One region of the Miniimonas sp. S16 genome, then DNA from elsewhere that is predicted to be linked to it. Evidence: predicted binding sites of a transcription regulator. Region 1 holds the regulator's gene; each other region holds the start of a gene.
What was found. Region 1 encodes HrcA, which represses chaperone genes, less so after heat shock. Its sites were predicted from a motif close to TTNGCACTCGNNNNNNNCGAGTGCNAA; they were not measured.
Positions count from the first base shown of each region.

Region 2: groL (chaperonin GroEL) is a predicted target of HrcA. The motif match lies at 5,899-5,925, and genes of this name have one in related genera.
Region 3: AC3AQ1_RS07780 (Hsp20/alpha crystallin family protein) is a predicted target of HrcA. The motif match lies at 5,227-5,253, and genes of this name have one in related genera.
Region 4: groES (co-chaperone GroES) is a predicted target of HrcA. The motif match lies at 3,139-3,165, and genes of this name have one in related genera.

Region 1 is NZ_CM173242.1:526,026-533,969, forward strand. It holds gene era (GTPase Era) at 1-740, opposite strand, end outside; gene ybeY (rRNA maturation RNase YbeY) at 748-1,200, opposite strand; gene AC3AQ1_RS02405 (PhoH family protein) at 1,197-2,231, opposite strand; gene dnaJ (molecular chaperone DnaJ) at 2,228-3,340, opposite strand; gene hrcA (heat-inducible transcriptional repressor HrcA) at 3,410-4,489, opposite strand; gene AC3AQ1_RS02420 (DUF3097 family protein) at 4,588-5,502, shown strand; gene AC3AQ1_RS02425 (DUF2189 domain-containing protein) at 5,569-6,744, opposite strand; gene hemW (radical SAM family heme chaperone HemW) at 6,928-7,944, opposite strand, start outside.
Region 2 is NZ_CM173242.1:1,244,156-1,252,099, reverse strand. It holds gene AC3AQ1_RS05525 (phytoene desaturase family protein) at 1-604, shown strand, start outside; gene AC3AQ1_RS05520 (S9 family peptidase) at 645-2,765, shown strand; gene AC3AQ1_RS05515 (HTTM domain-containing protein) at 2,786-3,718, opposite strand; gene AC3AQ1_RS05510 (hypothetical protein) at 3,700-4,296, opposite strand; gene AC3AQ1_RS05505 (glycoside hydrolase family 15 protein) at 4,306-5,700, opposite strand; gene groL (chaperonin GroEL) at 6,040-7,668, shown strand.
Region 3 is NZ_CM173242.1:1,791,926-1,799,869, forward strand. It holds gene AC3AQ1_RS07755 (MFS transporter) at 1-68, shown strand, start outside; gene trxA (thioredoxin) at 102-485, shown strand; gene pgi (glucose-6-phosphate isomerase) at 692-2,371, opposite strand; gene AC3AQ1_RS07770 (LppM family (lipo)protein) at 2,451-3,632, shown strand; gene AC3AQ1_RS07775 (uracil-xanthine permease family protein) at 3,797-5,131, shown strand; gene AC3AQ1_RS07780 (Hsp20/alpha crystallin family protein) at 5,308-5,763, shown strand; gene AC3AQ1_RS07785 (hypothetical protein) at 6,135-6,506, shown strand; gene AC3AQ1_RS07790 (phytoene desaturase family protein) at 6,572-7,944, shown strand, end outside.
Region 4 is NZ_CM173242.1:2,832,331-2,840,274, forward strand. It holds gene AC3AQ1_RS12435 (GNAT family N-acetyltransferase) at 1-459, shown strand, start outside; gene AC3AQ1_RS12440 (glutamate--cysteine ligase) at 670-1,818, opposite strand; gene AC3AQ1_RS12445 (THUMP-like domain-containing protein) at 1,818-3,083, opposite strand; gene groES (co-chaperone GroES) at 3,317-3,613, shown strand; gene guaB (IMP dehydrogenase) at 3,865-5,319, shown strand; gene AC3AQ1_RS12460 (ACT domain-containing protein) at 5,452-6,039, shown strand; gene AC3AQ1_RS12465 (2-hydroxycarboxylate transporter family protein) at 5,982-6,284, shown strand; gene AC3AQ1_RS12470 (response regulator) at 6,381-7,052, opposite strand; gene AC3AQ1_RS12475 (sensor histidine kinase) at 7,049-7,944, opposite strand, start outside.

The DNA.
Region 1 (7,944 bases):
TCGAGGTCCTCCGGGCGCGCGTTCGGGCGGCGCGGGCGGGTCTCGATCTCCTCGACCACCACGGCGAGGGAGTGCGGCAGCTCGTCGCGCACGCCCTCGAGGGCGGCCTCGCGGACGAGCTCGGCGATCATGACGTTCTCGGGCTCGTCCGTGAGCTCGCCCCGGGGGTAGAGCGGCGGGCTCACCGGCAGGTGCGAGCACAGCACGTCGGCCACGACGTCGACCTGGTAGTCCTCGAGCGAGCTCACCGGCACGATGTCCGCGAACCCACCAAGGCCCTCGCCGAGCTGCTCGATCGCGATGAGATGCTCCACGAGGCGAGGCTGCGGCACGGTGTGGGCCTTGGTGGCGAGGGCGACCACCGGCGTGCGCACGTCGGTGAGCATGCGCGCGATGAACTCGTCACCCGGTCCGACCTTCTGGTCCGCGGGCATGCAGAAGCCGACGACGTCGACCTCGGCGAGGGTGCCGAGCACGAGGTCGTTGAGGCGCGTGCCGAGCAGGGTCCGCGGTCGGTGCAGGCCCGGGGTGTCCACGAGCACGAGCTGGGCGTCCTCGCGGTGCACGATGCCGCGGATCGTGTGCCGGGTGGTCTGGGGCCGCCCGGACGTGATCGCGACCTTCGTGCCGACGAGCGCGTTGACGAGCGTGGACTTGCCCGCGTTGGGGCGCCCGACGATGCACGCGAAGCCGGCCCGGTAGGTCTCCGGGTGCTCGGGGCGGTGGTAGTCGAGCGTCATGCCGGCCTCACCGACTCGCCAGGAACGTGAGCAGGAGGCGGCGCTGCAGGTCGAACATCTCGGTGCGCTCCTCCTCCTCGGCGTGGTCGAAGCCGAGCAGGTGCAGGATGCCGTGCGTCACGAGCAGGAGCATCTCCTCCTGCGCCGAGTGGCCGGCCTCGCGGGCCTGCGCGGTGGCGACCTCGGGACACACGACGATGTCGCCGAGGATCCCGGGATCGGACGGCTCACCCTCGGTGCCGGGGCGCAGCTCGTCCATGGGGAAGGACATCACGTCGGTCGGGCCGGGCTCGTCCATCCAGCGCACGTGCAGCTCGGTCATGGCCGGGACGTCGACGAAGATGACCGACAGCTCGGCCTGCGGGTGCACGTGCATCTGGTCCAGCACGTACCGCGCGAGCGCGGCGAACTCGAGCTCGTCGATCTCGTAGGCGGACTCGTTGGTGATCTCGGTGCTCACGGTGTCCTCCTGCCGCGACGGTCGCCGCGCGGGTGGTCGGCGCCCTCGCGGCGCACGGGACGTTCGCCCGCGCGCGCGACGTCGTCCCACTTCGCGTAGGCGTCGATGATCTCGCCGACGAGGCGGTGGCGCACGACGTCAGCGGAGGTCAGCCGGCAGAACGCGATGTCGTCGATGTCGTGCAGGATCTCCGAGACCACGCGCAGGCCGGACTGCGTGCCACCGGGCAGGTCGACCTGGGTGACGTCGCCCGTCACCACCATCCGCGAGCCGAACCCGAGGCGGGTCAGGAACATCTTCATCTGCTCGGGCGAGGTGTTCTGCGCCTCGTCGAGCACGATGAACGCGTCGTTGAGGGTCCTGCCCCTCATGTAGGCCAGCGGCGCGACCTCGATCGTGCCCGACGCCATGAGCCGCGGGATCGAGTCCGGGTCGACCATGTCGTGCAACGCGTCGTACAGCGGCCGCAGGTAGGGGTCGATCTTGTCGTTGAGCGTGCCCGGCAGGAACCCGAGCCGCTCCCCCGCCTCCACGGCGGGGCGCGTGAGCAGGATCCGCGCGACCTGCTTGGCCTGCAGCGCCTGCACGGCCTTCGCCATCGCGAGGTAGGTCTTGCCCGTGCCGGCCGGGCCGATGCCGAACGTCACGGTGTTGCGGTCGATCGCCTCGACGTACTCCTTCTGCCCCACGGTCTTGGGCCGGATCGTGCGGCCGCGCGAGGACAGGATGTTCATCGTCAGGACGCTCGCGGGCGACGTCGGCGCGGGCGAGCGCAGCATCGCGATCGCCCGCTCGACGGCGTCGGCCGTGAGCGGCTGGGACGCGCGCGAGACCTGGGCGAGCTCGTCCACGAGGCGCTCGGCCAGCGACACGTCGGCGGGCTCGCCCTCCAGGGTGACGACGCTGCCGCGCACGTGCACCGACAGGTCGGGGAACCCTCGCTCGAGCGCGCGCAGCACCTCGTCGCGCGGGCCCAGCAACGAGCGCATGTCGACGTCGTCGGGGACCGTGACCTGGTGGGCGACCGTCATGAGCGACCCGCCAGCTTGTCCCGCAGGCGGGAGAACATCCCGGCCCCGACCGGCGCGAGCCGCGCCTGCGGCTGCTCCTCGCCGCGCAGCGCGGCGAGCTCGCGCAGCAGCTCCTCCTGCCGCTCGTCCAGCCGCGTCGGCACCTGGACGTCGAGGTGGACGTGCAGGTCACCGCGCCCGTGGCCGCGCAGCCGGCCCATGCCCTTGCCGCGCAGGGTGATGACGTGGTCACCCTGGGTGCCGGGTGCGATGTCGACCTCCTGCTCGCCGTCGAGCGTGTCGAGCGAGACGACCGTGCCGAGGGCGGCCGCGGTCATCGGCAGCGAGGTGGTGCAGTGCAGGTCGTCCCCCCGACGGGTGAAGACGGGGTGGGGGTGCTCGCGGATCTCGACGTAGAGGTCGCCGGCGGGGCCGCCGCCGGGGCCGACCTCGCCGTGCCCGACGAGCTTGATCCGCGTGCCGTTCTCGACGCCGGCGGGCACGTCCACGGTGATGGTGCGGCGGGTGCGCACGCGCCCCTCGCCGGAGCACTCGGGGCACGGCTCGGGGATCGTCGAGCCGAAGCCCTGGCACGCGTCGCAGCGCGCCTGGGTCATGACGTTGCCGAGGAAGGAGCGCGCGACGCGCTGGACCGATCCGCGGCCGCCGCACACCTGACAGGGGCGGGGCGAGGTGCCGGGCCGCGCGCAGGAGCCGTGGCACGTGCCGCACACCACGGCGGTCTCGACCGTGATCTCCTTGCGCGCGCCGAACGCCTCCTCGGCCAGCTCGAGGTCGAGCCGGACGAGCGCGTCCTGCCCTCGGCGGGCGCGCGGCACGGGGCCGCGTGCGCTGCCGCCGGCGGCCGCGCCGAAGAACGTCTCGAAGATGTCGGAGAACCCGAAGGCCCCCGCACCGGCTCCGCCGGGGCCGCCGCCTGCGTCGTACATCGCGCGCTTGTCCGGGTCCGACAGCACCTCGTGCGCGGCCGTGACCTCCTTGAACCGCTCCGCGCCGGCCTCACCCGCGATGTCGGGGTGGTACTGCCGGGCGAGCTTGCGGTAGGCGCGCTTGATCTCGTCCGTGGACGCGTCGCGCGAGACGCCGAGGACCTCGTAGTAGTCAGTCACGTGGGTGGTTCATCCTCGTTCGGGGATCTGGGTGGTCAGTGCTGGGACGAAAGGCGTGGGTCGCGCCGGTCACGGCGTGACGATGCGCGAGAGGTACCGCGCGACGGCCCGGACGGCCGCCATGGTTCCCGGGTAGTCCATCCGGGTCGGTCCGAGGACGCCGAGGAACGCCAGCGCGTCCCCGCTGCCCTCCCCACCGTACGGCGCGGCAACGACAGACGTCTCCGCGAGTCCGGTGTGCCGGTTCTCCGCGCCGATCCGGACCGCGACCTCGCCGTGCTCCTGGCGCAGCGCGTCGGCGTCCGCGGCCATCTCGGCGAGCAGGCGCATGAGGACGACCTGCTCCTCGAGCGCCTCGAGCACCGGCGAGATCGTGTGCGCGAAGTCGAAGCCCGACCGCGCGAGGTTGGCCGTGCCGGCCATGACGATGCGGTCCTCGACCTCCTCTAGGAGCGTCTCGCCCACCACCGCGGCGAGGGCCTCGACCAGCGGCGCGAGGCGCGGCTCGACGTCGTCCGCCACCGCGGCGAGCGCGACGGCGAGCTGCGGCATCCGCCGACCGGCGGCGGCCGCGTTGAGCCTCGCCCGCAGGTCGGCGACGACGCCCTCGTCGAGCGCGGTCGTGGCGGTCGCGTCGTGCGCGGCGCCGGCGGACGGGACGGTGAGGGTGCGCTGCTCGACCCGGCCGCTGTCGGTGATCATCACGACCAGCATCCGGTCCGCGCCGAGCGGTACGAGCTCGAGGTGGCGCAGCGCCGAGCGGCGCAGCGAGGGGTACTGCACGACGGCGACCTGGTGGGTGAGCTGCGCAAGCAGGCGCACCGTGCGGCTCACGGCGTCGTCGAGGTCGACCGAGGCGCTGAGGAAGGACTCGATGGCCCGGCGCTCGGGCGGCTGGAGGGGGCGCAGCGACGCGAGGTGGTCCACGAACACGCGGTAGCCGGCGTCGGTGGGGATGCGGCCCGCGGAGGTGTGCGGCTGCGCGATGTAGCCGGCCTCCTCCAGCGCCGCCATGTCGTTGCGGATGGTGGCCGGCGACACGCCGAGCTGGTGCCGCTCGACGAGCGTGCGCGAGCCGACCGGCTCCCGCGTCTCGACGTAGTCGGACACGATGGCGCGCAGCACGTCCAGGCGCCGATCCGCTGCCATCGTCCCCTCCCAGGTCCGCTCACCGCAGGCGACGCAGCCCGCGCCGCCGTGGCACTCGACGTGCCAGAGTGCTAATCCTACGCCGGTATGGTCCGCGGGTGCCCCCGCGCGACCCGCTCCGACCCGACCTCTACGCCGCCGACGTGCTCGCCGCCGACGCCCCCGACCGCGTGCGCGACCCCCGGGTGCGCACGGGCAGCCGGAAGGTCACCCGGGACGAGCCCGCCGTCGCCGGCCTCGTGGTCGAGGACGTCACGACCGGGTACGTGGGCGCCGTGCTGCGCGTCGAGCGCACCAACGGCGGGGACGTCGTCGTGCTGGAGGACCGCCGTGGCGCCCAGCGCTCGTTCCCGCTCGGCGCGGGGTTCTGGGTGGACGGCGCGCCCGTGCGCCTCGTCCGTCCGCCGCGCCCCGCGGGCGCCGGGGGTGCCACCGGACGGGCGCGGACCGCGTCCGGCTCGCTCGCCGTCGCCGGTGCCCGCGCGCGCGTGGCGCGCGCCTCGCGGATATGGGTGGAGGGCAAGCACGACGCCGAGCTCGTCGAGCGCGTCTGGGGCGAGGACCTGCGCCTCGAGGGCGTCGTCGTGGAGATGCTCGACGGCGCGGATCACCTCCGCGAGGTGCTCACCGACTTCGCCCCGGGCCCCGAGCGCCGGGCCGGCGTGCTCCTGGACCACCTCGTCCCGGGGTCGAAGGAGCGTCGGCTCGCCGACGACACCCTGCGAGCCCTCGGCGGGCGGGCCGCCCACGTCCTCGTGCTGGGCCACCCGTACGTCGACGTCTGGCAGGCGGTGAACCCCGACCGCGTGGGTCTCACCGCGTGGCCCCACGTACCGCGCGGCACGGACATCAAGGTGGGCACGCTCACCGCCCTGGGCTGGCCGCACGCGACCCAGGCCGACGTCGCGCGCGGCTGGGCCCGCATCCTCGGGCGCGTGCGCGACTACCGCGACCTCTCCCCCGCGCTGCTCGGCCGGGTCGAGGAGCTCGTCGACTTCGTCACGGCTCACTGAACGCCGAACGCCGGCCCCGCGATGCGGGACCGGCGTTCGTTCGTGTGACCGGGGGCGGTCGCCGGCTCAGGCCGCGGCGACCTGGCCGCCGGACAGGCGGCGGTACAGGTACACCGTGGCAAGGCCGGCGAGCGGCACCGTGACGAGCAGGCCGACGCCGCACACGAGCGCACCGACCACGTTGAGCAGGTAGGTCACGACGATGAGCAGCAGCGTCTGCGCGGGGTTCTGGATCGCCAGCGTGGCGGCGGACCGGATCCCGGAGATCGCGTCCTGGTTGCGGTCGACCACGAAGTACAGCGCGAAGACCGTGAAGAACGCGACGGCGATCGAACCGATCACCGGGACGATCGAGAGCACGGCGGACACCACGGCGATCAGCAGCACCGCGAGCAGCGCGGCCCCGATGTTGCGGAACGTGAAGAACGTCCCGAGCGCCGGGCGCTGACCGTCCGCGATCGTGAGGTAGCCGTTGATGAGGCCGATCTGGGCGAGGAAGACGGCCGCGAAGACGAAGAAGTACAGGACGATCGAGCCGAAGACGCCGAACGCGGCGGCGACGTTCACGCCGTCGGACGTGTTGTAGCGCGTGGTGCCGAACAGGCCCGCGACGGCGAACCCGACGAGCGCGATCGCGATGATCACCAGGTACCACAGGACGTGCGACCCGATGAGCACGCCGGCGTTCTGGCCGAACTTCTTCCAGCCCCAGCCCAGTGCGCTGCCGATGTCGGCGGGCTGCTGGTAGCCGCCCGCGTAGCCGGCCTGCTGGGAGCCGTACCCGTACTCGGGGGCCGGCGGCGGCGTCGGGAACCCGCCCGAACCCGGCGGGGGCGTGTAGCCCGCGTCGGAGGACTGCGGGTAGGCACTCGACGGCTGCGGGGGCGCACCGTAGGGCGACGGCGGCTGGCTCGGCGCGCCGTAGGGCGACGGCGGCGTCGGCTGGCTCGGCGCACCGTACGCGGGCGGCGGCGTGGGCGCGCTGGGTGCGCCGTACGGCGACGGCGGCGTCTGGCTGCCGTACGCGGGCGGCGCGCTGGGCGGCGGGGTGTCCGACGGCGTGGCGCCCCAGCTCGGGGCGGACGGCGCGGACGGCGCGGGGGCGGACGGCGCCGGCGGGGTGGTCGGCGCGGGCGAGTCGCCCTCGGTGCCACCCCACGCAGGCGGCGGGGGCGCGGGCGTCGAACCCTCACCGTCCGGCGCGGTGGGCTTCTTCTCCTCTGGAGCGTTGGGCTCGCTCATCGATGACGTCCTCTCGATCTGTCGTGCGCTACGGCCCTCGAGCAGCCGTGTCCACGCGGGCGGCGGTCACCGCACCTGTCAGCGAAGCGGTACGCCCCAGGAGTGTCAAGCAGGCGCCCGGCAGTCCCATGCACCCGGCCACCCGAGACCCGGCTCCCGGTCACGCGATCGCACGGGCACGGCTCAGGTCAGGCGGTGCACCACGGTGTCGGCGAGCAGGCGTCCACGCAGCGTGAGCACGAGCCGGTCGGCGTCGGTGCGGACGGCGAGGCCGTCGGCAACCAGGCCCTCGACCGCCTGCCGCGAGAGTGCGCTGACCGGATACCCCTCGACCAGCCGCGTCCCGAGGAGGACGTCCTCGAGCAGGCGAGCCTCGCCGTCGAGCACCTCGCGCGCGGCGGCCGGCGAGACGCCGGCGGCGATCCGCGCCGCGTACGCCCGCGGGTGCTTGACGTTCCACCACCGCGTCCCGCCGACATGGCTGTGCGCGCCCGGGCCGATGCCCCACCAGTCCTGGTTGCGCCAGTAGGCGACGTTGTGCCGGCACCGGTCGGCGGGCGTGCGGGCCCAGTTGCTGATCTCGTACCAGTCGTAGCCCGCCCCAGCGAGCACGGCGTCGGCGAGCTCGTACTTCGCGGCCTCATCGTCGTCGGTGGGGGCGGGCAGCTCACCCCGCGCCACGCGGCGGTGCAGCGCGGTGCCCTCCTCCACGGTGAGCGCGTAGGCCGACACGTGGTCCGGCTCGAGCGCGACGGCGGCCGCGAGGCTCGTGGCCCAGTCCGCGAGGGACTCCCCCGGTGTGCCGTAGATGAGGTCCACCGACACCGCCAGGCCCGCCTCGCGCGCCCAGCGCACCGCATCGGGCACCCGCTCGGGATCGTGGGTGCGGTCGAGCGTGGCGAGCACGTGCGGCACGGCGGACTGCATGCCGAACGAGATGCGGGTGAAGCCCGCCCGGGCCAGTGCACGCAGGGCGTCCGGCGTGACCGAGTCCGGGTTGGCCTCGGTGGTCACCTCCGCGTCCGGGGCGAGGCCCCAGGTGTCCCGTACCGCCTGGAGCATCGCCGCGAGGTCGGCCACGGGCAGCAGGGTGGGCGTCCCCCCGCCGACGAAGACGGTCTCCACCGTGCGGCGCGGCACGCCCGACGCCCGCAGTGCGGCGTCGGCGAAGGCGATCTCGGCGCATGCGGCCTGGGCGTA
Region 2 (7,944 bases), 720 kb from region 1:
GTACGGCGACGCGGCCGCCAAGGTCGACTTCGTGCTCCGCGAGCCCGTGCCGTGGGCGGCCGAGGGCGTCGAGCACGCCGGCACGGTGCACGTCGGCGGCTCGCAGCAGGACATGGCCTACGCCGAGCAGGCGGTCGCCGACGGCTGGCACGCCGAGCGGCCCATGGTCCTCGTGAGCGACCCGACCGTCGTGGACCCCTCGCGACGCGTGAACGGTGCGATCCCGCTGTGGACCTACGCGCACGTCCCGCACGGCTCGCCCGAGGACGTCACGGAGGCGGTGACCGCCCAGATCGAGCGCTTCGCGCCCGGCTTCCGCGACGTCGTCGTGACCTCGCGGTGCGTGCCCGCGGACCGGATGGCCGCGCACAACGCCAACTACGTCGGCGGCGACATCGCCGCGGGCGCGGTGACCCTGACCGGGATGATCGCGCGCCCGCGCGCCGCGTGGGACCCGTACGCCACGGGCGTGCCGGGCGTGTACCTGTGCTCGGCGTCGACGCCCCCCGGGCCCGGCGTGCACGGGATGTCCGGCTGGTTCGCCGCGCGCCGCGCGCTGCGGCACCGCTTCGGCCAGCGCTCGGCCCCGTCGCTCGCCCCCTGACCTGCATCGGGACGGCAGCCGCCGGACGTAGGGTCGAGCGGTGAAGCCCGAGCACCTCGCGCTCCTGCGCGTTCCCGGCCGTCCCACCGTCGATCCCACGGGGGAGTACGCCGTCGCCGCCGTCGCGCGGCCCGAGCTCGACGAGGACGCGTACCGCAGCCGCCTGTGGCGCTTCCCGCTGTCCGGCGCACCCGCGTGGCCGCTGACGGCCGGGGAGTCCGACAGTCAGCCCGTGCTGTCCCCCGACGGCCGCCTGCTCGCGTTCCTGCGCCGCGTGGACGGGCGCGCCCAGCTCGCCGTGCTGGACACCCGGGGCGGGGAGCCGCGCGTGCTCACCGCGCACCGCCTCGGCGTGGAGGGCCGGCCCGTCTGGTCGCCGGACTCCACCCGCCTCGCCTACGTCGCGCGGGTGCCGGAGGAGGGCCGATTCTCCACACGCGACGGCGTGGGTCCCGAGGCCGAGCCCGCGCGCCGGATCACCCGGTTCACCTACCGCAGCGACGGCGTCGGGTTCACGATCGGGCGCCCCACGCACGTCCACGTGCTCGACGTGCCCCGCACCGCGCGGCCGGTCGACGGCGCGCCCGAACCGGTCCGGCCGCTCCGGCTGACCGACGGCGAGCCCGCCGTGATCGACCCCGTCTGGACGCCGGACGGCGCGGCCCTGCTGGCGCTGCGCGCGCGGGCCGACCGGCTCGGCGCCGACCTCGTGCGGCTCGCGCTGCCGGAGCCTGGTCAGCCCGACGGCCGACCGGACGGCCGGCCCGACGGCGACGTGTCCGACGACGAGGAGGCCGCGCGCGACGGGGTGCTCGTCCCCGTCCGCCCCGTCGTCGTCGAGCTGCCCGGCACGCTCGTCGCCGACGCCGTGGCCTTCGGACGCGACGCACCCGACGTCCTGCACCTGCTCGTCTCCGACCTCGGCCCGGACGCGCTCGGCTTCGTCGGCACGAACTCGGCGCTCGCGCGCGGTCGCCTCGACGGCGGCACGCTCACCGACGTCCGCGTGCTCACCGATCCGCTGCTCGACGACCTCGCGGGTGGCACGGGCGACGGCACCTTCCAAGTGCTGCCCGGCGGCGCGGACGCACCCGTGCTGCTGCGCCGCGTGCGCCGGGGCCGCACCGAGCTCGTGCTCGCCCGGCTGACCACGGCCGAGGGGGCGGGCGGGGGAGAGGCGGTGCTCGACGTCGTGCACCCGGGCTCGATCACCGGCGCGACGGCGCTCGCGGACGGGCGGCTCGTCGCGAGCGCGACGCTCGTGGACTCCCCGGGCGAGCTGCTGCTGCTCGAGCCGGCCACGCTCGACGCGTCCGCGCCCGACGGCGAGACGCACCTCACCGACCTCGGCGCGGCGCTGCGGGAGATCGCCCCGGTGCGGGTGCCCGTGGTGGTGCCGGCGACGTCCGCCGACGGCGAGCCCGTGCACGGCTGGCTCACCACGCCCGACCCCGCGGTGCACGGCGAAGGCCCGTACCCGACGCTGCTGCTCATCCACGGCGGCCCGTACGCCGCGTACGAGGACACGTTCTTCGACGAGGTGCAGGTCTACACGGGGGCGGGCTACGCCGTCGTGTACGGCAACCCGCGTGGGAGCGCCGGGTACGGCGCGGCGCACGGACGCGCGATCGTCGAGGGCTTCGGCACGGTCGACGCCGACGACGTGCTCGCGCTCCTCGACGCCGCCTTCGCAAGGCACGCCGAGCTCGACGCCACGCGCGTCGGCGTCCTCGGGGGCTCGTACGGCGGGTACATGACGGCGTGGCTCACGACCCGGCCTGACGCGCGTGAGCGGTTCCGGGCCGCGATCGTCGAGCGCGGGTTCCTGGACCCGGTGAGCTTCGAGGGCTCGAGCGACATCGGCTGGTTCTTCGGCCTGCGCTACCTCGGCGAGGACGCCGACCGCGTCGCGGCGCAGAGCCCGATGGCCCGGATCGGCGACGTCGTGACGCCGACGCTGGTCATTCACTCCGAGCAGGACTGGCGGTGCCCGGTGGAGCAGGGGCAGCGCTGGTTCGTGGGGCTGAAGCGGCGCGGCGTGGAGGCGGAGCTGCTGCTGTTCCCGGGCGAGGGGCACGAGCTGTCCCGGTCGGGGCGGCCGACGCACCGTCGGCAGCGGTTCGAGGCGATCCTGGACTGGTGGTCCCGCTACCTCGCCTGAGCCGTAGCACCCGTCAGGCGTCAGCGACGCGCGAACCGGCGCACGAACGGCAGCCGTTCGAGCGGCAGGAACGCGGCCCAGCACACCACGGTCGGCAGGAAGTGGATGCCGAGCGACAGGTACGTCATGAGGTGGAAGAACAGGAAGACGCCGATCATGAGGTACAGCCACCTCCCGCGCAGCCACAGCACCACCGGTGAGGCGAGCTCGAGCAGGAACAGCCCCCACTGCCCGATCACGAGCAGCCACGGGTAGTCCAGCGTCCACCGGATGAGCGCCGACCCGCGTCGGGTGATCGCCCAGACGAACACCGCCGAGCTGGGCCAGCCCCACAGCGAGCCGGCGCGCAGGATCTTGAGCACCGCCGACCCCACGTACGTAGCGACGACGGCGAGCTGCACGCTGCGCAACGCCCACCCGGCCGCCTCGCTCGGGCGCGTGTCGCCGAGGGTGGCGCGGCCCGCCGTCGGGAGCACGGTGATCGCGACCATGATCGCGAGGTGGTCGTGGCTGACGTAGCCGAAGCCCATCGAGTTGAGCATCCAGACCCAGAACGCGCCCGCGAGGAGCCAGCCCGTCGTGCGCTGCCAGCGGCCCGCGAGCACCGCGGCGATCGCAGCCGCGACCAGCGCGAGGATGCCCCACCTCAGAGCGATCGCGACCTCGGGCGTGAGCGGCGGCAGGTGCAGCGCGCGGGCCAGCCACGTCGGGCGGTACAGCTCGGGCACGTAGGAGTGCGCCACCACGCTCGCGCGGATCCAGAGGATCTCCAGCGGCAGGAACGCGTAGAGGAGGATCCGGAACACGGCGAGCCGCGCCCGGGGCACGGGCGCGACGAACCAGCGCACGACGGCGGAGGCTCGCCCCCGCGGCTCGCTCGCCTCGGCCGGGGGTCGGCTCGCCGCCGACTGGTGGCTCGCCGTCGTGCCGCCCATCACGGCTGCACCTGCCACTCGGCGAGCGTCTCGATCGTCGGCTCGCCCACGGCGCGCCCGTTCTCCAGCTGCGTGACCGAGCGGCGCAGGTAGAGGACCTCGGGCTGCGGGCGGTCCGGCCGCAGCTCGGCGTAGGAGTCGGCGATCTGCTGGAGCAGCGACGGGTCGTCGATGAAGCGGCCGAGCTGTCCCTCGATCTCCCCGCGCTGGATGCCCGTCGACCCGGCCGACAGCCCGAGCGTGCGCGGCTGCGTCTCGCCCTCGAACAGGGCCTCGACGTAGACCGACCGGATCGTGCCGTTGACGTCCTTCGGCGCGCCGTACTGCGAGAGGGAGCCGAGCGGCCAGAAGTCGTCGGTGTCGACCACCTGCGCCGTCGCGAGGACCCCGAGCACCGCGGCGGTGGCGACGAGCCGCCAGATCAGTCCTCGGCGGGGGAGCCGGTCGACGGGCTCGGCGGGCGCCGTCGACGGCCCTGCCTGCTCGACGGCCGGCTCGCCGGCCGATTCGCCGTCGGGCTGGCCGCCGGCGCGCTCGGGCCCGACCGTGGCCCGTCCGCGGGCCCGGTCGGCACTCTCGCGGGCGGTCCGGGACACCGCGCCAACCTAGCGCGCCGGCAGCGCGCAGGCCGCGAGAACCACGGTGGCCGCGGTCCAGGCCAGGGGTGCGACCTCGGCCGGACTACCGTCGGCGAGCACCTTCTCGGGCAGCGCGCCGGAGGCGGTCCGGTGCTGCTCCAGCCAGGTCAGGAGGTCGGTCGCGAGGTCGACGTCGCCGGCGCTCGCGGCCGTCAGGGCGAACAGGCTCGTCTGGGGCGTCCACGAGACGCCGTCCTGGCGCCATGCCGCGCCGGGCGCGAGGCCACCCGCGGGGCGGGCCAGCGCGGTGAGACTCGCCCGCCACGCGTCCTCGACCCCGTCGACCGACGCGTTGAACGGCGGCAGCAGGAACGCCACCGAGGCGTCGAGCGCGTCGAGCGCCGGCCCGGAGGTGCCGTACCGGCGGAAGCCGGGTCCGAACGCGCGCTTGACGGCGTCGCTCACCTCCCCGGCGCGCGCCGCCGCCGCGTCGGCCACCTCGGCGCCGACGACGTCGCCCAGGCGCGCCGCCGCCTCGAGCCCGGTGAGCACGGCGCCCGCGGTGCCGAGCGTGAGGCGCTGCTCGGGCAGCTCCCAGTAGTCCGACGACGCCGGCGGGAGGACGTCGCCGTCGCCCGGGTCGGTGACGGCGAGCAGGTGCGCCGTCGCGGCGGAGGCCAGGGGCTCGACGGCGACCCGCGCCGAGGCGAGCGCTGCGGGGGAGTGCTCGCGCACCCGGGCGAGCACGCCGTCGGCGGCCCAGAGGACCCAGCCGACGCCGTCGAGCTGGTCCTCGCGGGCGTCCGGCACGCCGTCGCCCGTGGGCAGGTAGCGCGCGGCGAAGGCGCCGTCGGAGCGCTGGACGCCGGCGAGGAAGGACAGGACGGCGAGGGCGTCGTCGGTGTGGCCGGTCTCGGCGAGCGCGAGGGCGGCGAACGCGGCGTCGCGCGGCCAGACGTAGCGCCACGGGCTCGACCAGCCGGCGACGAGCGCGCCGGGTGCGGCGGGTGTGCCGTCCGGGGACGTGGGCGCGAGCAGGACGTGCAGGTCGAGCAGTGCGCCCTCGACGAGGTCGGCGAAGGCGCCGGGGCTCTCGCCGTCGGGGGAGCACGTGGTCCCGGCCTCGAGCCACGCGCGCTGCTGTGCGGCGAGGGCCGCCGCGGCGGGATCGGTCGCGGCCGCCTCGGCGAGGACGCGGGAGCCGGGGGAATAGGTCGCGCCGGTTCCGGCGGGGACGGCGTGCACGACGCCGTCGGCGGAGACCGCGAGCCCGTCCTGACGCAGCGGGGTGGTCGCGAGCGTGGCGACCCCCGAGGTCGGCGCGATCGACGCGAGGGCCGCGAGCACGGCGCACACCGCGACGCCGCGCCGCTGGCGCGCGTCACGTCCCCCGGGGCCCCCACGCCCCGACCCGCCGGCCATCGGGCCACGGTAGTCCCGCCGTCGGGCCCCCGCGTGCCGACTCGCGCCGCTTCCCGCCGCACCCGGCCTCGGGAGCGTGCGCTCGCCGTCGGGAGCCGTGTGCCGACTCGCGCCGCTTCCCGCCGCACCCGCCTCGGGAGCGTGCGCTCGTCGTCGGGCCCTGCTTGCACTCGGGAGGGGAGAGTGCCAATAATGGCGTTAGCACTCTCGCCGTGAGAGTGACAACAAGGCCGGTACCGATGAGGCGCCGCGCCGGGCGGGACATGACCGCCCGGGGTGACGTCGTCCGTCGCGGGCATCGCCCGGCCACCACCCCTCACACGGAGGATCTACAGCCACATGGCCAAGATCATTGCCTTTGACGAGGAGGCCCGTCGCGGCATGGAGCGGGGCCTCAACCGCCTCGCCGACGCCGTCAAGGTCACCCTCGGCCCGAAGGGCCGCAACGTCGTCCTCGAGAAGAAGTGGGGCGCCCCCACCATCACGAACGACGGCGTCTCGATCGCCAAGGAGATCGAGCTCGACGAGCCGTTCGAGAAGATCGGTGCCGAGCTCGTCAAGGAGGTCGCCAAGAAGACCGACGACGTCGCGGGCGACGGCACCACCACCGCCACCGTGCTCGCCCAGGCGCTCGTGCGCGAGGGTCTGCGCAACGTCGCCGCCGGCGCCAACCCGATCGCCCTCAAGCGGGGCATCGATAAGGCCGTCGAGGCCGTCACCGAGGCCCTGCGCACGCAGGCCAAGGAGATCGAGACCAAGGAGGAGATCGCCGCCACCGCCGCCATCTCCGCCAACGACCCCGCGATCGGCGAGCTCATCGCCGAGGCGATCGACAAGGTCGGCAAGGAGGGCGTCATCACGGTCGAGGAGTCCAACGCCCTCGGCCTCGAGCTCGAGCTCACGGAGGGCATGCGCTTCGACAAGGGTTACCTGTCGGCGTACTTCGTGACCGACCAGGAGCGCCAGGAGGCCGTCCTCGAGGACGCCTACGTGCTGCTCGTGGAGTCGAAGATCTCCACCGTCAAGGACCTGCTCCCGCTGCTGGAGAAGGTCATCCAGTCGGGCAAGCCGCTCGTCATCATCGCCGAGGACGTCGAGTCCGAGGCCCTGGCGACGCTCGTGCTCAACAAGATCCGCAACATCTTCCGGTCCGTCGCCGTCAAGGCGCCCGGGTTCGGCGACCGCCGCAAGGCGATGCTGCAGGACATGGCCATCCTCACCGGTGGTCAGGTCATCTCCGAGACCGTCGGCCTCACGCTCGAGAACGCCGACCTGTCCCACCTGGGCCAGGCGCGCAAGGTCGTCGTCACCAAGGACGAGACCACGATCGTCGAGGGCGCCGGCGACGCCGAGCTCATCGAGGGTCGCGTGCAGCAGATCCGCGCCGAGATCGAGAACTCCGACTCCGACTACGACCGCGAGAAGCTCCAGGAGCGCCTCGCGAAGCTGGCCGGCGGCGTGGCGATCATCAAGGCGGGCGCGGCCACCGAGGTCGAGCTCAAGGAGCGCAAGCACCGCATCGAGGACGCCGTGCGCAACGCGAAGGCGGCCGTCGAGGAGGGCATCGTCGCCGGTGGTGGCGTCGCTCTCATCCAGGCGGGCAAGGTCGCGTTCGAGGGCCTGTCCCTCGAGGGTGACGAGGCGACCGGCGCGAACATCGTGTCCGTGGCCATCGACGCTCCGCTCAAGCAGATCGCCGTCAACGCCGGCCTCGAGGGCGGCGTCGTGGCGGAGAAGGTCCGCAACCTGCCCTCCGGCCACGGCCTCAACGCCGCGACCGGGGTGTACGAGGACCTCCTCGCCGCCGGCGTGAACGACCCGGTCAAGGTCACGCGTTCCGCGCTGCAGAACGCCGCGTCGATCGCGGGCCTGTTCCTCACCACCGAGGCCGTCGTGGCCGACAAGCCGGAGAAGGCTCCGGCCGTCCCGGCCGGTGGCGGCGACGACATGGGCGGCATGGGCTTCTGAGCCTCGTCGCCTGAGGGCGCTGACTGAGGGGCCGGTTCGTCGGTTCCTCGGGCGGCTCCTCTCGCCTCACGTACGACGCACGACGCACGACGGCGGGCGGTCACCTTCGGGTGGCCGCCCGCCGTCGTTTGTACGGGCGGCGCCAGAGCCACCTGCTCCCACGCGCGACACCGCTGGCTCGGCGCGCCGCCCCGGGGGTGGTCACCTGGGGTGGTCCACCGCAGGGTGGCTCACCGCGCCACGGGCCCTGGCTGACCTGCACCGACGCCGGCGGCC
Region 3 (7,944 bases), 1.3 Mb from region 1:
CGATGCGGGCCCGGCGGAATGCCGACGCACCGCTCGGCGTTGACGCGCATGGACACCCGACGTCGTAGCGGAGCCCGATCCCGCAGACAGGAGCAGCACGCATGGCCACCATCGAGATCACGGCCGAGAACTTCGAGAGCACGATCAGCGAGAACGGCACCGTCGTGCTCGACTTCTGGGCCTCGTGGTGCGGCCCGTGCCGCCAGTTCGCGCCGACCTTCAGCAAGGCCTCGGAGTCCCACCCCGAGATCGTCTTCGGCAAGGTGGACACCGAGGACCAGCAGGCGCTGGCCGCGCAGGCGCAGATCACGTCGATCCCGACGCTCATGGTCTTCCGCGACCAGATCCTGGTCTACCGCAACGCCGGCGCGATGCCGCCCGCGGCCTTCGAGGACCTCCTCGGCAAGGTCAACGCGCTCGACATGGACGACGTGCGGCGCCAGATCGCCGAGCAGGAGGCGAGCGCGGCGGCCGACCAGGCCTGACGCGCCCGAGCCGAGCGCGACCGAGTCGCACTCGCACCACCTGCACCGCCACCCTCACCAGGACGACGGCGCAGCGCACCACCCGCACGACGCACGACGGCGCGAGAACGGCCCGAGGCGACGAGGACGGCCCCCAGCGGGCCGTTCTGGTCGCGGAGGGCCGTTCTCGCGCCGTCGTTCGCTGTCTGAGCGCGCGGCTCGCGTGACTACACGCGGTGCTCGCGGTAGTAGGCGATGAGCGCCTGGGTGGAGGCGTCCTGCGCGGCGAGCGCGGCGTCGTCGCCCTCGATCGCGGGCGCGATCTCCAGGGCGAGCTTCTTGCCCAGCTCCACGCCCCACTGGTCGAAGGAGTTGATCCCCCAGACCACGCCCTGCGTGAACGTGATGTGCTCGTACAGCGCGATGAGCTGGCCCAGCACCGACGGCGTGAGCGCCGGCGCGAAGATCGACGTCGTGGGGCGGTTGCCCGCGAAGGTCCGCGCCGCGACGAGCGCGCCCGTCGTGCCCTCGGCCTCGACCTCCTCGGCCGTCTTGCCGAACGCGAGCGCCTTGGTCTGCGCGAGGAAGTTGGCGAGGAAGAGGGCGTGGACGTCCTGCTCGCCGTCGCGCAGGGGGTAGGCGGGGTTCACGACGGCGATGAAGTCCGCCGGGATGAGCCGCGTGCCCTGATGGATGAGCTGGTAGAAGGCGTGCTGGCCGTTCGTGCCGGGCTCGCCCCAGAACACCTCACCGGTGTCGGTCGAGACCGGCGAGCCGTCCCAGCGCACGGACTTGCCGTTCGACTCCATCGTGAGCTGCTGGAGGTAGGCCGGGAAGCGGTGCAGCTGCTGCGCGTACGGCAGCACGGCGTGCGTCTGCGAGCCGAGGAAGTTGACGTACCAGACGTTGAGCAGGCCCATGAGGACCGGCACGTTCTGCGCGAGCGGCGTGGTGCGCACGTGCTCGTCGACGGCGTGGAAGCCCGCGAGCAGGTCGCGGAAGACCTGCGGGCCGAGCGCGATCGCCAGGCTCGTGCCGATCGCGGAGCCCACAGAGTAGCGCCCGCCCACCCAGTCCCAGAACCCGAACGCGTTCGCCGGGTCGATCCCGAACGCCGCGACCTTGTCCAGCGCCGTCGAGACCGCGATGAAGTGGTGCGCGACGGCGTTGCTCCGGTCCTCCTCGGACGTCCCGATCGCGCCCGCCGCGCCGAGCTTCTCCCACAGCCAGTCGCGCGCGAGCCGCGCGTTCGTGAGGGTCTCCAGCGTGGTGAACGTCTTCGACGCAACGATGAAAAGGGTGGTCTCGGCGTTGAGCCCCGAGACCTTCTGCGCGAGGTCGGTCGGGTCGATGTTGGAGACGAACCGCGCCTCGATGCCCGCGTCGGCGTAGGGCTTGAGCGCCTCGTAGGCCATGACGGGGCCGAGGTCGCTGCCGCCGATGCCGATGTTCACCACGTGCGTGACGCGCTGCCCCGTGACGCCCACCCACTCGCCCGAGCGGACCCGTTCGGCGAACGCGGACATCCGGTCGAGGACGGCCTGCACGTCCGCGTCGACGTCCTGGCCGTCGACCTCGAGCGGCGGGGTCGCACCCGCGGGGCGGCGCAGCGCGGTGTGCAGGACGGCGCGGTCCTCGGTGGTGTTGATGTGCTGGCCGGCGAGCATCGCGGCGAAGCGGTCGGCGACGCCGGTCTGCTCGGCCAGGCGCACGAGCGCGGCGAGGACCTCGTCCGTCACGAGGTTCTTCGACAGGTCCACGTGCAGGTCCGCCAGCGGCAGCGAGAACCGGCCGACCCGGCCCGGGTCGCCGTCGAACCAGGCGCGCAGGTCCGGGGTGAAGGCGGTGCGCAGGGCGTCCAGCTCCGCCCAGGCCGCAGTGGTGGTGGGGTCGATCGGAGAGGTCATGGCGCCCACCCTAGGGCTCCGGGACCAGTAGCGTCCCTTATGCTGCTCCGTTCTGCTGGTCCCCCTCCGAGGAGTCCCCGTGCCGACCCTGACCCGTGCCGCCACCTCCCGCCCGACCGCCCCACCCGCGCACCGATCCCCCCGTTCCCGCTCCCGCCGCATCCTGTCCCGGGTGCCGCGGCTCGCCGTCGTGATCGCCGCCGTGGCGATGCTCGCGGGCTGCATGAAGTACAACGCCGACCTCACCGTGAACGGCGACCTCGAGGTCACCGGCACGCTCGAGATCGCGATGCAGACCAGCGCGCTGGAGACGATGGGGATGTCGAAGGACGACTTCCTCCAGCAGATGACCTCCGGCACCGACGACGCGCCCGAGGGCGTCACCGTCGAGCAGATCGACGACGGCGAGTACGTCGGGATGCGCGTAGTGATGGACGACGTGCCCGCGAGCGAGTTCCAGGGCACCGACGAGGGCCAGTCGTTCACGTTCACCAAGAACGACGACGACGACACCATCACGTTCTCGATGCCGAGCTTCACCTCCACCCTCGGCGACCTCGACTCCAGCGGCACCGACCTGGGCGCCGACCCCGCGACCCTGCTGGACGAGGGCACCATCGTGGTGACCTTCCCGGGCAAGGTCCTCGAGGCTCCCGGCGCCGACATCGACGGCAACACCGCGACGTGGGACCTCACGAGCTACACCGAGGCGCTCACCGCGACGGCGGAGGCCGGCGGGTCCGCGGGTGGCTTCCCGATCTGGATCGTCGTCGTGCTGCTCGCATTCCTCGTGGTGGTCGCGCTGGTGGTGTGGTTCGTGCTGCGCAACCGCAAGAACGGCGGCCCGGACGCGGCCGCCGCCTACGCGGGGGCGTACGCGGGCGCCGGTGGCGGGGCCGCCGGTGGGGCGGGCGTCGTGCCGGCGGTGCCCGGCGCGCCGACGAGCCCGGAGGCGGCGCCGTGGGCGCAGCCGCAGGCGCCTGCGCAGCCCGTCGCGCCCACCGCGCCGAGCGAGTCGGCGGCGCCGCAGGCGCAGCCGAGCCAGCCCTGGGACCGTCCCGCCGCGCCCCCCGCGCCGAGCGAGCCGCAGGCGCAGCCGAGCCAGCCCTGGGACCGTCCGGCTGAGCCCACCGCGCCGACCACGCCCGCTGCGCCCGACGGCGAGCCCACGTCCGGCGAGCCCGACGGCGAGCCCACGCCCACGGAGCCCGACGGCGAGCCCAAGCCGCCGACGCAGCCGTGGGGCCCGCCGTCGAGCTGACGCCCACCATCGCACGCCCCGCACGACCCGCACGACCCGCACGACCCGCACGGCCCCGGAGCTCCTCGCCCCGGGGCCGTGCGGCGTTCCGGCGACGTCGGGCCGACGGCCTCACTAGGGTGTGCTCGACCCTGCCGACCCCCCGTCACCCCCCTGGATGCCGCATGCCCGCACGCCCGACCACCGGCCCCTCCACCGACGCCACCGCGAACCACCCCTTCCGCTGGCGGGTGCACGGCGACGGACGCACGGTGGCCTCGGGCACCGTCGTCAGCCCCGGCGAGCGGCTGAGCTGGCCGCGCACCATCGGCATCGGGATGCAGCACGTCGTCGCCATGTTCGGCGCGACGTTCCTCGTCCCGCTGATCACGGGCCTGCCGCCCGCGACGACGCTGTTCTTCTCCGGCATCGGGACCTTCCTGTTCCTGCTCATCACCCGGGGGCGGGTGCCGAGCTACCTCGGCTCGTCGTTCGCCTTCATCGCGCCGATCGCGGCCGCCAGCCAGAGCGGCGGGATGGCGAGCGCGCTGGGCGGCGTGGTGGTCGCGGGAGCGGTGCTCGCCGTCGTCGGCCTCGTGGTGAGCTGGGCCGGGCACGGCTGGATCGACGTGCTCATGCCGCCGATCGTGACCGGCACGATCGTCGCGGTGATCGGGCTCAACCTCGCGCCCGCGGCGTGGAACAACGTCAAGGTGGCGCCGGTCACGGCGCTGGTGACCATCCTCGCCGTCGTGCTCGTGACCGTGCTGTTCCGGGGCATCCTCGGCCGACTGTCGATCCTGCTCGGCGTGCTCGTGGGCTACGCGGTCGCGCTGGTGCGCGGCGAGGTCGTGTTCGACGAGGTGCGCGCCGCGGCCTGGGTCGGGCTGCCGCACTTCACGACGCCGACGTTCAGCCTGGCCGTCCTCGGCCTGTTCGTGCCGGTGGTGCTCGTGCTCATCGCCGAGAACATCGGCCACCTCAAGTCCGTCGCGGCCATGACGGGCGACAACCTCGACCCCATGGCAGGGCGCGCGCTCTTCGCCGACGGGTTCGCCACGGTCCTCGCGGGCCTCGGCGGTGGGTCCGGCACCACGACGTACGCCGAGAACATCGGCGTCATGGCGGCCACGCGGGTGTACTCGACGGCCGCGTACTACGTCGCCGCGGTGACCGCGTTCCTGCTGTCGCTGTCGCCCAAGTTCGGCGCGCTCATCGCGACGATCCCGGTCGGCGTGCTGGGCGGGGCGGGCACGGTGCTCTACGGCATGATCGGCGTGCTCGGCGCCCGGATCTGGGTCCAGAACAAGGTCAACTTCGCCGACCCCGTCAACCTCACGACGGCGGCGATCGCCCTGGTCGTCGGGATCGCCAACTTCACGTGGAGCGCGGGGCAGCTCACGTTCGAGGGCATTGCGCTCGGCACGTTCTCGGCGCTCGCGGTGTACCACCTCATGCGGTCCGTGGCCCGGTGGCGCGGGACGCACGACGAGCCGGCCTCGCCCGCGTCGGTGCCCTGACCGGGCCGGGTCCGTCCCGACCGGCCGCCTGATGGCGCCCTGACCTCGATCGGTGCCTCCCATCGTTCGCCTTGAGTGAACCCGACTCAACTCTCTTGGCACTCACCGCCACCGAGTGCTAAAACTGACATCAGCGGGACCGCACGGGGCAGTCCCACCGTCACGAGGAGCGACAGATGGCCAAGACCTACGACCCGTTCCGCGAGCTCGACCGCTTCGTCGGACAGATGCTCAACGCCGACCGCGCCGCCGCGCAGATGCCGATGGACCTGTACCGGTCCGGCGACCACTACGTGCTCACGGTCGACATCCCCGGGGCGGACCCGGGCACGATCGACGTCAACGTCGAGGACCGCACGCTGAGCATCCGGGCGCAGCGCACGGCCCCCGAGGCGAACGACGTGCAGTGGCTCGCCAAGGAGCGCCCGACCGGCACCTACGCGCGCCAGCTCACCGTCGGCCGCGGTCTCGCGCTCGACGCGATCAGCGCGAACTACCACGACGGCGTGCTCACGCTCACCATCCCGGTGGCGCAGGAGGCGAAGCCGCGTCGCATCGAGGTGCAGCACGGCCAGAGCGACGGAGGCGTCGTCCAGGCCGAGGCCGTCGAGGCCGCGCCCGCGAACGACTGAGTCGCCGCGTACAGGGCCTGACGCCCGCCGCGCTCGCAGCACCCCCGAGGGGCCGCCGTCCACCCGGACGGCGGCCCCTCGCCGTCGTGACTCGTCCCACCTCACCGGGAATGCGTTGGCCCTTGTCGGCGTTATGACGTAACGTGGGCGGCTCGTCCACGGCCGTGGTCACACCGGCCGGACGAGTCGACCGGGCACCCGCCCGGCACCCACGGGGAGCGTGGCGACGACGGATCGTCGCCGTGCCCCCTCCCGGACGTCACCGGCACGGTGCGCCGCCCACCTGGGCGAGCTGCGCCGTCGTGAGCGCGCACCCGCTGCGTTCCTCGGAACCCGACGACCGGGCCGCATGCACGCAAGGAGCAGTACCCATGACCACCATCCCGACCTTCCGACCGATCGACCGCACCGGCATGACCGACGAGGCCACCGCCGTGCTCGCCGTCACCGAGACCGTCCGCAGCCTCCTGGCCGGCGAGCTCGCCGGCGAGACCACCCTCACCGCGAGCCGGCCCGTGCCGATCGCGTTCCTCGACGACGGCCGCCGTGTCTTCCTCGTGGTCGACGACGGCCCCGGCCGTCCCGCCGACCAGCCCCGCTCCTGGGGCGTCGAGGTGCACACGGACGGCGACCTCGTCGGCGACGCGCCCGGCGCGCAGACGGCGGTGCGCACCACGCGCCGCCTCACGCCGCAGGCCGCCGCCGACGCCGCCCGCTACGTGCTGGCCGCCACGGCCGCCTGAGCCACCTGAGCCGCGCGGCGGCTCGAGCGCCCGCCCTCCGGACGGCGGCGCCCTACGCTCGGGTCGTGCAGCGCTACGACGTCGTCGTCCTCGGCGGCGGCCACAACGCCCTCACCGCCGCGGCCTACCTCGCGCGGGCCGGTCGGCGCGTCCTCCTGCTGGAGCGCGCCGACCACCTCGGTGGCGCCGCCGTGTCCGAGCGACCGTTCGACGGCGTGGACGCGCGCCTCTCGCGCTACTCCTACCTCGTCAGCCTGCTGCCCCGGACGATCGCCCGGGACCTCGACCTCGACGTCACCCTCGTCCGGCGCCGCTTCTCCTCCTACACGCCCGACCCGCACGACCCCGCCCGCGGCCTGCTCGTCGACTCCGCCGCCGACGCCGTCGCCCACCGGGCGGCGTTCGCGCGCGTGGGCGCGGAGCACGACGCCGAACCCTGGGCGCGCTGGTACGCCGGCACCGCGGCACTCGCCCGGGCGCTGGCACCGACCCTCATCCAGCCGCTGCCCACCCGGGCCGAGGTGCGCGAGCGGTTCCTCGCCGAGGCCGGTGTCATCACACGCACGGAAGCCGACGCCGAACCCGGAGCCGACGCCGACGCCGACGCCGACGCCGAAGCCGAGGCGCTCTGGCGCGACCTCGTCGAGCGCCCGCTCGGCGAGGCCCTGGACCGCCGCTTCGCGTCCGACCTGGTCCGCGGCGTCGTCGCGACCGACGCCCTCATCGGCACGTTCGCCGACCTCCACGAGCGCTCGCTCGCGGAGAACCGGTGTTACCTCTACCACGTGATCGGCGGCGGCACCGGCGACTGGGACGTCCCGGTCGGCGGCATGGGCACGGTCTCCGGCGCCCTCGCCCGCGCCGCGAGCAGCGCGGGCGCCGAGCTGCTCACCGGCGCCGAGGTCGTCGCGGTCAGCCCCTCGGGCGAGGTGCGCTTCACCCGGGCGGGCCGCACGCACGAGGTGAGCGGCGCCGTCGTGCTCGCGGGCCTCGCCCCGGCCGTGCTGGACCGCCTGCTGGCCGAGGACGCCGGCACCGACCCGGCATCGGCGACCGCCCCGGAGGGCGCGCAGGTCAAGGTGAACCTCGTCCTGGACCGGCTGCCGCGCCTGCGGGACACGAGCGTCGACCCCGCCGCCGCCTTCGCCGGCACGTTCCACGTGCACGAGCTCGCGAGCGAGCTGACCGCCGCGTTCGCGCGCGCGGCGGGTGGCGCCGTGCCCGACCCGCTGCCCTGCGAGATCTACTGCCACACCCTCAGCGACCGTTCGATCCTCGGGCCGGAGCTCGCGGCGTCCGGCGCGCAGACCCTCACCGTGTTCGGCCTGCACACGCCGCACCGGCTCGTCGCGGCGCACGGCAACGACGCGCTCCGCGAGGCGCTGCGGGACGCGGTCCTGCGAGCCCTGGACTCCGTCCTCGCCGAGCCGGTGCTCGA
Region 4 (7,944 bases), 1.4 Mb from region 1:
GCCGCGCGCGGCCGCGTCGGTCCCGACGACCTTCGGCTCGAGCTCGCGGTTCTCGTCGACGGCGTGCCGGTCGGCATCCAGGGCGCGGGCGGCGCCGACTGGGCGGTCATGCGCACGGCGGAGACCGGGTCGTGGCTCGGACTCGAGCACCAGGGACGCGGCATCGGCACGCGGATGCGCGTGCTCATGCTCGCGCTGCTCTTCGACGGACTTGGCGCCGAGGAGGTGACGTCGGCGGCCTGGCTCGACAACCCGGCGTCCCACGCGGTCTCGCGCCGCGTCGGGTACGAGGACAACGGCATGCGGCGGCTCGTCCGCGAGGGTGGCGTCGCGATCAACCAGGGCTACCGGATGGCCCGGCCGCGGTGGGAGCAGGTGCGCGAGGCGAACCTCGCGCTGCTCGCCGGCCCGATCGTGCTCGACGGCGTCGCTCGCCTGCGCGAGCAGCTCGCGGAGTAGGCGGCGTACGAGGCCGCGCCGAGGGGCTCGCGGGCAACAGAGATCCTCTCGCGAAAGGACGGACTTCCTCTCGCGAAAGGACGGACTTCCTCTCGCGAAAGGACGGACTTCCTCTCGCGAAAGGACGGACTTCCTCTCGCGAAAGGACGGACTTCCTCTCGCGAAAGGACGGACTTCCTCTCGCGAAAGGACGGACTTCCTCTCGCGAAGCTAGAGGGGGCGGCCCGCGCGCATCTCGCGCACGAGCGAGTCCACCACCGCGCCGAGGCTCCCGCCGGCCCGCCGCGCGGCCGCCCGCTGCCGCTGGTAGGAGGCGCCCTTGCGCAGGATGGTGCGCACGCCGTCGAGGTCCTCGGCGCAGCCGAGCCGTTCCGCGACCGGTGCGAGCACCGTGAGCCAGCCCGCCACGGAGTCGGTGACGAGCTCCTCGTTGCCCTCGGCGTCGAGAATGACGATCGCGTCCATGCCGTAGCGCGCCGAGCGCCACTTGTTCTCCTGGACGAACCACGTCGGCATCGTGGGCAGCTCGCGCCCGGCGTCGAGCTCGCTGGAGAAGTGCTCGACGAGGCAGTGCACCAGCGCCGCGAGCGCGCGCAGCTCCAGCATCGTCGGGGTCCCGTCGCAGATCCGCACCTCGAGCGTGCCGAACCGCGGCGAGGGCCGGATGTCCCAGCGCACCTCGGTGAAGTCGTCGATCACGCCGGTGTGCTGCATGTCGCCCACGTACTGCTCCAGCTCTGCCCAGGACGGGAACTGGAAGGGCAGGCCCGCCGTCGGGAGCTGCTGGAACATGAGCGCGCGGTTCGAGGCGTAGCCCGTGGTGTCCCCGCCCCAGAACGGCGAGGACGCCGAGAGCGACTGCAGGTGCGCGAACACCGTGAGCAGCGCGCGCATGATCGGCAGCACCTTGTCGCGGTCCTCGATCCCGACGTGCACGTGCACGCCGTAGATGAGCATCTGCCGGCCCCACCACTGGGTGCGGTCGATGAGCGTGGCGTAGCGCTGCTTGTCGGTGACCTTCTGCTGGTTCCAGCGCGCGAACGGGTGGGTGCCCGCGCACATGAGCTCGACGCGCAGCGGGTCCGTCACCGCGCGGATCTCGCCGATCGCGCGCTCGAGGTCGCGCGCCGCGCCGTCGACCGTCTCGTTGACGCCCGAGACCACCTCGACGGTGTTGAGCAGGAGCTCCTGCTTCACGTAGGGGTGCTCGCTCGCCTCGGGCGGGCGGAGCGCGTCGAGCACGGTCGAGGCGACCTGGCGCAGGTCGCCGGAGTCGACGTCGACGAGCGCGAGCTCCCACTCCAGCCCGATCGTGCCGCGGCGTGAGGACGCGAACGGGATCCGCACGGGCTGAGCCATCAGGCGTCCCCTCTCTCGTCGTCGGGTCGGATGTCGGGCCGTTCGAGCGGCTCGGGGCGATCACCCACGCGCTCCACCACCAGCACGCGCTGCTCGCCCGCGACCCGGGTGAGCACGATCGTGGCGGATGCGCGGCCACGAAGCGAGAGCTGGCCGCGCAGTCTCGCGGGATCGAGCGCGCTGCCGCGCTTCTTGATCTCCAGCGTCCCGACGTCGCGCTCGCGCAGGTAGGCGCGCAGGCGCTTGAGCGAGAACGGCATCGCGTCGAGCACCCGGAACGCCGTGGCCCAGGGCGTGGGACGCAGGTGGTCGCCGGTGAGGAACGCGATGCTCGGGTCGATGAGGTGCGTGCCTGTCTCCTCGGCCACGCGGTGCACCACGCCCGCGCGCAGCACCGAGCCGTCGGGCTCGTACAGGTAGGCGCCGAGCGGACCCGTCGGCGCCGGCGTGACCGGCGCGCTCGGGTCGCCTCGCTCGGCCAGCACGTGCACGCCGTCGACGGCGAGCAGCAGCGCTGTCCGCCCCGGCCCCTCGGGCGCGAGGTCGCCGAACCACAGCCCGGTCTCCACGACGTCGCCCCCGACGCTCACCCACTCCGCGCGCGCGTCGACCGGGATGTCGCGGTGCGCGAGCGCGGGGGAGAGCTTGAGGCCGAGCATGCCCACCGGGTGCGGCCCGGTCGTGCGCAGCGCCAGCAGGCGCTCGACGGCGGGGCTGTAGTCCGCGAGCCGGTGCAGTCGGGCGCCGCTCGTCGTGCGCCGGGCCGGGTCGGCCCAGACGGCGTCGACGCCGGTGAGGTCGGCGTCGAACGCGTCGCCCTGCCAGACCCGCGCCTCGGGCAGGGCGCGCAGGTTGATCCCGGCGACCAGCGCCGTCGCGGGGTCCCGCTCGACGGCGAGCACGCGCAGCTCCATCCCCGCCAGCGCCATCGCGTCGGCGCCGATGCCGCAGCCGAGGTCGGCGACGTACGTCGCGCCGGCCGTGCGGAAGCGGTGTGCGTGCCGCGCCGCGACGGGGAGCCGGGTGGCCTGCTCGAGTCCCTCGGGCGTGAAGAGCATGTCGCGGGCGAGGTCGCCGAACTTGGCCCGTGCCTTCGCACGCAGCCGGGACTGGGTCAGCGCGGCCGCGACGAGGTCGGCGTCCAGGCCCGAGGCCCGCAGCGCGGTGCCGAGCGCGAGGCTCGAGGAGGCGTCGTACGGCGGCAGCTCCGCCAGCAGCGCCCAGCCCGCGGGCTCCAGCAGGGGGGCGATGCTCGCGGGGTCCACGGGGCGATCCTGCCCTACCGCCGGCGCGCGGCGGCACCCGCGGTGTGACACGCGTCTGGCACTCGCCTTGACCGAGTGCTAACGCGTTCCTAGAGTGGACGGCGGCACCGCAACCGCGAGGTTGTGGAACCAGGTGCGACGGACACACTCGGCCGACCCCCGCGACGGCGGACGGGCCGTGGGCGGCGCGCCTCACCCATCGTCATCTTTCATCACGGAAGGGGAGGTCCGACGTGTCGGTCTCCATCAAGCCGCTCGAGGACCGGATCGTCGTCCAGACGCTCGAGGCCGAGCAGACCACGGCGTCCGGTCTGGTCATCCCGGACAGCGCCAAGGAGAAGCCCCAGGAGGGCAAGGTCCTGGCCGTTGGCCCCGGTCGCGTCGACGACAAGGGCGTCCGGATCCCGGTCGACGTCGCCGTCGGCGACATCGTCATCTACAGCAAGTACGGCGGCACCGAGGTCAAGTACTCGGGCCAGGAGTACCTCATCCTCTCGGCGCGCGACGTGCTCGCCGTCGTGGAGAAGTAGGGCTCGACCCGCACTCGACGGGGCCCCGGACGCATCGCGCGTCCGGGGCCCCGTCGCGTCCGGGTGCGCCCCGTGTGGCCCGCGCCACCCGGGCGTACGAGGGTCGCCGACACGCGGGCGACTAGGATGACCAGGTGACGGTCACCGACGCTTCCCCCGCCTCGTCCACCCTCGCCAGTGCGCCGCTCGGCGCCCCCGCCGCCGAGTCCGTCGAGGACAAGTTCTCCTTCGTCGGCCTCACCTACGACGACGTGCTGCTGCTCCCGGGCGAGACGGACGTCATCCCGTCCGACGCCGACACCACCACGCGCCTCACGCGCGAGATCTCGATCCGGATCCCGCTGCTGTCTGCGGCGATGGACACGGTGACCGAGTCCCGGATGGCCATCGCGATGGCGCGCCAGGGCGGCATCGGGATCCTGCACCGCAACCTGCCGATCGCCGACCAGGCCGGTCAGGTCGACCTCGTCAAGCGCTCCGAGTCCGGCATGATCACCGACCCCGTCACGGTCGGCCCGGACGCGACGCTCGCCGAGCTCGACACGCTGTGCGGCCAGTACCGCGTCTCGGGCCTGCCCGTCGTGGAGCCCGACGGTACGCTGGTCGGCATCATCACCAACCGCGACCTGCGCTTCGTGCCCCGCGACCGGTTCGAGGGGACTCGGGTACGGGGCGTGATGACGGCGTCGCCGCTGGTCACCGCACCCGTCGGGATCGCGCGCGAGGATGCCGCCGCGCTGCTGGCCAAGCACCGCGTGGAGAAGCTCCCGCTCGTCGACGAGCACGGCCTGCTCGCGGGCCTCATCACGGTCAAGGACTTCGTGAAGTCCGAGCAGTACCCCATGGCGTCGAAGGACTCCGCCGGCCGCCTGCTCGTCGGTGCGGCGGTCGGGTTCTTCGGGGACGCCTGGGAGCGCGCGACGGCGCTCGTCGAGGCCGGCGCGGACGTGCTCGTCGTCGACACGGCGAACGGCCACGCGCGCCTCATGCTCGACATGGTGCGCCGCCTCAAGTCCGACCCGGCCACCCGCGACGTCCAGGTGATCGGCGGCAACGTCGCGACCCGCGAGGGCGCCGCGGCGCTCGTGGCGGCCGGCGTGGACGCCGTGAAGGTTGGCGTCGGGCCCGGCTCGATCTGCACGACCCGGGTCGTCGCGGGCGTCGGCGTCCCGCAGGTCACCGCGATCTACCAGGCGTGGCTCGCCTGCCGCGAGGCCGCCGTCCCCGTGATCGGCGACGGCGGGCTGCAGTACTCGGGCGACATCGCCAAGGCGCTGGTCGCCGGCGCGGAGTCGGTGATGCTGGGCGGGCTGCTCGCCGGCACCGACGAGAGCCCGGGCGACCTCGTGTTCGTCAACGGCAAGCAGTACAAGCGCTACCGCGGGATGGCGTCGCTGGGCGCGATGCAGTCGCGCGGGGACCGGCGCAGCTTCTCCAAGGACCGTTACTTCCAGGGCGACGTGCCCGACGACGAGGTCATCACCGAGGGCATCGAGGGCCAGGTGCCCTACCGCGGCCCGCTCGCGGCCGTCGCGCACCAGCTCGTCGGCGGACTGCACCAGTCGATGTTCTACGTCGGCGCGCGCACCGTGCCCGAGCTCCAGCGCCGCGGCAAGTTCGTCCGGATCACCCCGGCCGGGCTCAAGGAGTCCCACCCGCACGACGTGCAGATGGTGGCCGACTCGCCGAACTACGCGCGGCGCTGACGCTCCGCGGCGGGTGCTGACCCGCGACCACAAGCTCCGCAGCCTCTCCTTACGACCGGTGACCTGGCTCACGCCGGCGCCCACGCTGGTCACGACCGACGACACGTCGGACCCGTCGGAGAGGACCGGGGAATGACCAGCACCATCACCAGCGCCACTGTCGGCGCTGCCAGCACCAGCACACCCACATCCGCCGCTGCGCCGACGCTCGCGTCGCCGTCGGCCGCCTACACGCTCACGCTGCGCGTGGAGCTCGCGTTCGACCCGGGCACCCTCGGCCGGCTCACCACCGCGATCGGGACGACCGGCGCCAACCTCGGCCGGATCGACGCCCACCATCGCAACGGCCCCGCCGTGACCCGCACGATCGACGTGCTGTGCCGCGACGAGGCGCACGGCACCGAGGTCGTCGAGGCGGTCCGCGCGGTGCGCGGCGTCACGCTGCTCGACGTCGCGGACAAGACGTTCGCGCTGCACGAGGGCGGCAAGATCCGGGTCACGCCGTCGTTCGCGCTAGAGACGCGGGACGACCTGTCCATCGCGTATACGCCGGGCGTGGCCCGCGTGAGCGCCGCGATCGCGACCGACCCCGAGCGCGTCTGGGACTACGCGATCAAGCGCAACGCGGTCGCCGTGCTCACCGACGACTCGTCGGCCTCGGCATGCTCTACATCCCGCTCGACGGCGTGCTCTCCGTCCTCACGCCGGGCTACGTGCTGACGTGCGCGGCCGTCGTGCTCACGATGGCCGCGACCGGCTTCTTCGTCGGCCGGTGGCTCGGGATGTACCCCGTGGACGCCTCGCTCGTGACGGTGTGCCACTCCGGGCTCGGCGGCACCGGCGACGTCGCGATCCTCTCGGCCTCGCAGCGCATGGTGCGCATGCCGTTCGCGCAGATCTCGACCCGGCTCGGCGGGGTCACCACGGTCATCGCGGTGTCCTCGCTCCTCGTCATGACGCTCTGAGTCGCCGGTGAGGGCGGCCGCGAGGCCGCCGAGGCCTCCGCGAGCGCTGCGGTGCGGCCACGGGGAGACCCGCGTGACCGCACCGCAGCGCTCGCGTCAGCGCAGGCGGTAGACCAGCTCTGGCCGGCCTGCCCGGCCGTACACCGGCACGCGCTCCACCGACCCGATCTCCACGAGGTGCTCGAGGTAGCGGCGCACCGTGACGCGCGAAGCGCCGACCGCGTCCGCGACCGCCTGGGCGCCTGCGCCCTCGGGCGCGTCGCGGAGCGCCTGGCGCACCACGGTGAGCGTCTCGCGCGAGAGACCCTTGGGCAGCACGGACGCGCCCGTGTCGCGCAGCGTCGCGAGCGCGGCGTCGATCTCGCCCTGGTCCGTCACGGCGCCCTCACGGGAGGCGAGCGCGCGGTAGGACGCGTAGTGCTCGAGCTTCTCGCGCAGCGCCGCGAACGTGAACGGCTTGATGAGGTAGTGCACGGCACCGGAGCGGACGCTCTCGCGCACGGCGTCGACGTCGCGCGCGGCGGAGATGACGATGACGTCGGGGGAGGAGGGCTGCGAGCGCATCGTGCGCAGCACGTCGAGCCCGCCCACCGCAGGCATCGACAGGTCCAGGAGCACGAGGTCGACGTCGCCGCGCGCCACCCGGGCCAGCACCGCACGGCCGTCGTGCACGGTGCCGATGCACTCGAACCCGGGCACGCGCGCGAGCAGCGCCGCGTGCGCCTGGGCCACCAGGACCTGGTCGTCGGCGACCAGCGTTCGGATCACGTGTCCTCCCTCGGGACGGGCAGTCGTACCTCGATGAGCGTGCCGGGTCGGGCGGCGGGCCCGGGGGCCGCGGCGTCTCGACCGGTCCGCTCCGAGGGGGCCTCGGCCGCGCTCAGGTGCCCGACGGCGTCCGTCACCTCGATCGTGCCACCGCACCGGTGGACCGTCCGCTCGACGAGCGAGAGGCCGATCCCGCGCCCGTGCGGCCGGGCGGGCGAGCCGGTCTTCGTGCTGAAGCCCCGCTCGAAGATACGGGTGCGCAGCGCCGTCGGCACGCCGGGGCCCGAGTCGGCCACGCGCAGCACGAGCTCGCCGCCGGCCACGTGCCCCGCGATGCTCACGCGACGCGGCGCCGGGGCGTGGGACGCGGCGTCGAGCGCGTTGTCCAGCAGGTTGCCCACGATCGTCACGAGGTCCTGCGAGTCGAAGACGCCGGCGGGCACGTCCAGCTCGGCGACGACGACCGCCACGCCGCGCTCCGCGCCCTGCGCCGACTTGCCGAGCACGAGCGCGGCGAGCGCCGAGTCCGCGACCTGGCCGACCACGGTGTCGGTGAGGGCCTGGGAGGACCGGGCGCTCGCCGTCGCGAACTCGATCGCGTCGTCGTAGCGGCCGAGCTCCACGAGCATCGCGACGGTGTGCAGGCGGTTGTCCGCCTCGTGCGAGCGGGCGCGCAGGGAGTCGGTGAACTGGCGCAGGTTGTCCAGCTCGCCGCTCGCCCGGGCGAGCTCCGTGCGGTCGGCGATCGTCGCGATCCAGCCCATCCGGCGCCCCTCGCTGAGCGCCTCGGTCTGGCTCACCACGAGGGTGCGCCCGCCGATCGCGAAGAGCTCGGCGTCGGCCGGGCGGCCCGAGGCGAGCAGCTCGGTGAGCTCGGCGTCGAGCCCGAGGC